DNA from 2 places in the Robertmurraya sp. FSL W8-0741 genome. Region 1 is predicted to be linked to the other one. Evidence: riboswitches for the same ligand, from Rfam matches in the RefSeq annotation. Region 1 holds a riboswitch; the other holds the start of a gene.

Region 1 (3,162 bases):
ATTCAAATCTTCGGTGTTCATAATAGTAATTCTCAAACGGACAAAGACGCACCTTCATGGGCATGAAGGTGGATCATATGAAAAATGGTCAACTAAAAGCAGGATATAACATACAGGTGGGAACGGAAAACCAGTTTATTTTGTTTTACACGATTCATCAACGTCCAACAGACACCCGTTGTTTTATCCCACATGTGGAGAAACTATCGTCCATTTCTTTACCAATGCCTAAAACTATTATTGCTGACGCTTTGATATGGAAGCGAAGAAAATGATGTTTATGCAGTTGGGGAAGAGAAAGAACCAAAGTTTGAATTTCTAATCCCTTAAGGATCGTACATACAAGAAAAGATACGTAAATATAAAAACGATATCAAAAATGCAAAACACTGGACATACCGTGAACTTTTTGGAAATGAACTACATTCACTCCGTAAGGTAAGGCAATTCCTTGCGCTATTATCGTAGCCGTGAATACTAAATTGATCCGATATTTGTAAAAGGTTTGTAAGGATAATCGCAGTAGAAAAACAAAAAAGCTGTTTATAAATATTGCCTTTAGTAAAATCATGAGCTTCATTTAGAACACCTTTTTTCGTCTGCTTCCCATTATTTCGGACTTTTATGAAGAATGCTATTGAAAAGCTCGCGGAAATCAAGAATAATTTCTTCGCAAAATAAAAAAAATAGACTGAGTCAAAGAAAACTTTATTACTAGCACACCCAAAATGTCATGAGCGAAAAATGCGAATAAAGGATTTTAGGAGGAGCAATATGTACGTTTCGTGGATTCTCAGTCTACTCTTACTGATCCATCCTCAAAATGGAGTACCGCTAAGCATTACAGAAAATAATGATACGATCACAATAGTGAAACGTCAAGAAGTTATGATTCCAGCACCGGGTCTCGAGCTCATTGATCCGGTGAAATATGAACAATTACTTAGACAGATTGAACAAAACGTTGAAAAGAAACCTAAAAACGCAACACTTAGCGACTCCGGGCATATCATCCCAGAAAAAGTGGGCTACAAACTTAATCGCCATGTATTTACGGAAGCCTTTTTTCATTATTATTTTCATAATCGATTAACGACATTGGAAGTGCCAAAAATGTTGGTCTATCCGAAAGTAGATAGTGAGCTTCTTTCCATCATTAGAACTAAACGATTAGGACAATACAGGACATACTTTAATTCAAAAAATAAAGCCCGCTCAAAAAATATTGAATTAGCGGTGGAAGCCATTAATAATCAAGTTGTGTTCCCTGGAGAGATTTTTTCATTCAATAAAGTAGTCGGAAAAAGAACCGCTGAAAGAGGCTATATGAAAGCCCCTGAGATTGTAAAAGGCGAATTAATTGATGGAATTGGTGGAGGTATCTGTCAAGTTTCCTCCACTCTCTTTAATGCAGTAGACCTTTCAGGTGTAACAATGATCGAGCGTTACTCACATAGCAAGCATGTGCCCTATGTTCCACCAGGTAGAGACGCTACTGTCAGTTGGTATGGTCCAGATTTTTCCTTTAAAAACGAATATAATCAACCTATTTTGATTCGTGCAAAAGTTATTGGAGGTATGGTGATTGTGTTTGTGTACTCATCGGAAGATATTAATTATAAGCCACAGAAAATTTCTTAATGCCTCCAAGCATCTTAACCATCATTCCCTTTATTTTGCATGATTTTTTTTAGTTCCTGCTCCAAATCAACAATAGGTAATTCAAATAGCTGCTTATCATTGATCTTATAGATTCCAAAGTCAAGCAATCTTTCAATGAGCAGATCTCTTTCATTCATTATCTATTCCTCCTTGCGAGCGAAAAAAAACCTCTTCTTATCAAGATCCGTTCAAGTAAGAAGAGGTTTTGCCTTTAACCGCTCATCTTATCTTTCAAGCAATGCTTGTTGGAATTGGCACAGTTCTCTTGAAACGAGTCTGTTGCCGAGGTTTCTTAGGGCCAAATCCCTCCGCCTCTCTGGATAAGTGAAATTAATCATATTAAATTTATAGGATTACTATAAATCAGTTCAATCATTCTGTCAATCATCTAATAGCACGAACTTTGATAAGTCTAGGGGCATTACTTAATAACGCAAGTAAAACTATCGCACATAAAATGGCTGAACCCAGCATTGCACCTCCATTAACAACGAGCGAATATATAACCGGAGACATACCTTCTGGTGCATAGCTCCCCCAAAAGATGATACCTGCTAAGAAATGCCAAAAATACCGGGCAATACTTCCAACAAAAATGGCAATTACTACCCAGCTAAGAGCCTTCTTTTTATTTCCTTTTTGGAACTCTGCTTGGATAGGTTTAATGAAAAAGCCAGCGAAACCTATAAAAGCAAAGGCCACAAAATATTCAATTAAAAATTGAATAGGCGTTAAGAAATAAGCATCACCTACTGCAAACTGTAATAGTCCCCAGATGAATCCCGCGAGAAAACTAACTTTAAGGCCCCAGCGAAAAGCTAAAATAAATATAGGTACCATTGCGAAAGAAATAGATATCCACGGACCGAGGTCAATAGATGGAAGTAGGTCTAAAATTAAGGCAAATGCAGCAAAAAAAGATGCCTCAATTAAAGCCAATAAACTTAGTTTTTTCATAAAAAAATCCCCCTTTTTTTCAAACGAAAACACAAGGGAGAACATGATGAGATCATATCTAAATAATCATCCACATCCCTGCGCTAGCATTAACTAACAGGTTCAAAGGGTCAGAACTAATGTTCACTCTCAGCTATAAGCTCCCCTTGTGGTTTCCGTTATAAATTGTCTCACACAGTATACCTTAATTCTCCCTATTTGTGTAGTAGTTCTTTGAATCAGAATAATATTTCAGGAAATATCGGAAAATAAGGGACACAAACTTGTGAGGTGCACAATGAAAAAAATCACCTTTATCCCTGTTTTTCTCCTTATTCAATCATTAACGAATCTGGCAAATGCATTCAGTCAAAAAGATATGTAAGAAGCCTTTATTAAAAAAGACAATCTGTTGACCTTTGTAAATCATCGGAAAAAGCAAATTACACATTCAGGATGTTTTTGGTAATGTAAAGGAGTTTTTTGTCGTGCCACAAAGCTTAAAATTGACAATAAGAATATTATGTCAAATAATATGGTTTTTTTTAATTACTCAGCGATTGG
Region 2 (3,162 bases), 330 kb from region 1:
ACTGAACTAGCTTTAGAACTAGCGGAGCAGTTAGGCATTACAACGATTGGTTTTATTAGGGGTCAATCTTTGAATGTTTATACATTTCCAGAGAGAGTGCTAATTTCAAACAGTATTGACGAGGAGAATTTTTTTCCAAACAAAAAGAGCATTTAAATGCTCTTTTTGTTGCTATTCTTTGGATTTTTGCAGCGTTTTTTCAGCGAGAAACAGGCCGATTGCTTTATTGTGTTCCCAAATTGACGGGAAGGCAGTAAGCGGTAAGCTGCTGTCTTCGACTAGAGAGCCGATTTCTATTGTAAAAGCGGGCTTTTCAAATTCTTCTATAAACCAATCGGTAAAGCCGCCGCCCTGTTGGTGAAAAGCAGGCTCCTCCAATTCGTAATTTGTCAAATCCGAAACTTTTTCAGCAATTGTATAGTAATCATCGGTAAAATTAGTTGTATGGGTAAGACCCCATTGATGATAGCCCCAAAAAATCACATTTCCAGATGAATGATAAGAAACGGCAATTTCTGGTTTAATGTTACGGGTGAATTCAACAAGCGCCTTTACTTCAACTGCCTCCAAAGGTCTTCTACCCTTGTAAAATTGATAGTTAGGTCTTCTATTAACCCCTTTTAAATTTTCCCAATTAGCAGGGTATTGTCGGTTTAGATCTATTCCGTGAATATTTGCTTTCCAACGAACAAAATGAATTGAGCCTTCATTCATCTCTACGAGACTCCAATGAATATTAGCAGGGAAGGCATGGAGTCCAAATTGTTGCAACGTTACTCCGTCAGGATTCACCATAGGGACAAACCAAATCGATACTTGATTCAAGATATTGGGACTGAAATCATTTATAGCTTGATTATTTTCGTATGCTGTTAAATACGTTTGAAGCATTTTCATTAATAGAGCACTGGTCATCCACTCTCTGGCATGGTGAGCACCATGTATCAAAATGTTTCGTTTGCCATGTCCTAATTTAACTGCCCATACTTTTCTTCCGTAGGTAGTGGTGGCAAGTGCTTTGTAAGTAAGCATGTCTGGGTAGAGCTCCGAAAGCTTATATAAGTCTTCCGTTAAAGCTTCATACGTATAGATCATTTTCGTGTTGATGTCATGGGTGCGACTGAAAGATGGGGTAGCTGGAATAAACAAAATGAGCATAATAACTATCCATTTCAGATTAAGCAGTTTTTTTAATGTATTCATATTCTTTATTTTGCTATAAGGAAGCCATTTTCATGAATTTTTTTCAACAGTAATTTTTGCTTCCGCACTGCGACCAGAATTCATTTCTTGGCAATTGAATATGATTTCAAGCGAAAATAATTGAAATTCATGCATTATTTCGTCTATAATAAAAGCAAATTAAATAGTTATCAAGAGTGACCGAGAGAACTGGCTCTAAGACGTCACAGCAACCTGTATGTATGCAAGGTGCTCCAACCAGCAAAGCAGAAGCTTTGGATGATAAAACGGTAAAAACTCCTTTTGTATCCAATGCAAAAGGAGTTTTTTTGTGACCGTCAAAGGAGATGAATTGTATGAATATTAGTGGGGCTGCAAGAAGTTATATGGCAAAGTATTTTAATGAAGAGGATTTTTTAATACATGTATCGAAAACAATCGAGCGTCAATTGCAGGAATGGGATAATTCTTATAAAGTCATGATCATGAAATTGGAGAATTATCTTTGGACTGCCAGAAATGTTGACAATGATTATGAACTGTTACTTTCAGAACATGAAATTAATGTTCTGCAAAAAAAGGATCCATATGCATTGGATCGAGAAATATGGAATGAACTACAAAAACAGGGGCTCATGATTTTGAATGGCTATGGAAATTATTTAGATCAGATTTTTTGATTTTTTGGACAGAAACACTTTTTACGACTTCTCGCATATAATATCTTCGGTGCGAAATAAGGTTGATCTTCTTTAGGGAGGATTTCATCCTTATTTTGCTTAGCATTGTGTACATTTAACATGAGAAGGGAAGGAACAAGGTCGTGAAAGAAAAGCAAATAATCATGAAGAGAGAGAATAGCAAACATAGTAGTGAATTTAAGGTTGTTAAGGTTGAGATTTCTGCACCAGTAGAATCATTATATGCAGTCTGTACACCTGTTAATCTAAAATAGCAACTAACTTAATGTTCTGTAATTTGACAATTTTTTTATTTTTTGTCGAAATGCTATTATAATATAACTAATATTTTGCGGTAAGTTGGGAGATATTTTATATTTTTCTATATTTATGAAGGTTTGACACAAGATAATATAGTATTTCGAAATTATTTTCAGTTTTTTGACCCGTTAGTTGATTATTTACATGCTAGTTGGGCTGTGTTACTATCAGTGTTGCTTTGATAGTTAGGAAAACGAAATTTTAACAGTTTTTTCTATTGTTAAAGCAAGCATTTAAATTTTCAGCGGGGTGTAGTTTAGATGAAAGTGCAGAATTTAGTTCCGTTTGAAAATACGGAATTACTTAAAGAGATAAGTGTTCTTCGCTCCAAAAAGAACGAACTATATCACAAAAGTGGCCCAAATAGTCCAGTCTATCTTGATCTAGCATTAAAGCTTGACTTTTTAGAGACTCAATACATCGAAGAAAAAATAGATCATCTTATTAAAGATTAGCTATTGCCGTTTTCTGCAGGGCTAATGAAAAAATTTGATTATTCATCCATAAAGTGAGAACGTTCACTATTGGGCAAAATGAGAGGAGCATTATGATAATGCTCTTTTTTTATTGCTGAGAAACTGTTGTTGAATGCTAGTGTATCGCCGTTTAGTGCAAGCCGGTCTTAACCGTTGGTACAGCGATGATCATGAAAGAAAACGATCTTTATTCCTCCTCACATTATCTTCCTTACTATCATCAATCAAGGCATGCGAATTAAATTAAAGTGTTTGAATAAATTGAAAATTTATAATGAATAGTCATTCATTTTGTGTTATCTTACAAGTAGGTGCAGTTGAGGGTGGTGGTTATTTGTTTGTAAAAAAACGGTCCATTAAGGGGGAGAAGGGCAATGTCCGTTATATCGAAGGACTGGTTACTTTTCACAATGTTCATTTGAATGTTTATTGTTTTGAACTGGATGGTGTTCTTATTGATACAGGTGCGCAAGTTTTACTCAATGAATTTACCCCTTTTTTTG

Evidence for each region. Region 1 has a riboswitch for S-adenosylmethionine ahead of NST02_RS12195 (Fur-regulated basic protein FbpA). Riboswitches for the same ligand answer to the same signal wherever they lie in the genome.
Region 2: linked by a shared signal. The riboswitch ahead of NST02_RS13785 (hypothetical protein) and the one ahead of NST02_RS12195 (Fur-regulated basic protein FbpA) in region 1 are both predicted to bind S-adenosylmethionine.

What each region holds. Positions count from the first base shown of each region.
Region 1 is NZ_JBBOQG010000001.1:2,516,442-2,519,603, reverse strand. Features, by position in the region: gene NST02_RS23780 (hypothetical protein) at 78-275, shown strand; gene NST02_RS12200 (VanW family protein) at 775-1,641, shown strand; gene NST02_RS12195 (Fur-regulated basic protein FbpA) at 1,656-1,799, opposite strand; SAM riboswitch class I at 1,884-1,989, opposite strand; gene thiT (energy-coupled thiamine transporter ThiT) at 2,047-2,619, opposite strand; TPP riboswitch at 2,678-2,776, opposite strand.
Region 2 is NZ_JBBOQG010000001.1:2,846,221-2,849,382, reverse strand. Features, by position in the region: gene fdhD (formate dehydrogenase accessory sulfurtransferase FdhD) at 1-156, shown strand, start outside; gene NST02_RS13790 (M14 family metallopeptidase) at 172-1,203, opposite strand; SAM riboswitch class I at 1,368-1,471, shown strand; gene NST02_RS13785 (hypothetical protein) at 1,539-1,862, shown strand; gene NST02_RS13780 (hypothetical protein) at 2,444-2,638, shown strand; gene NST02_RS13775 (MBL fold metallo-hydrolase) at 2,994-3,162, shown strand, end outside.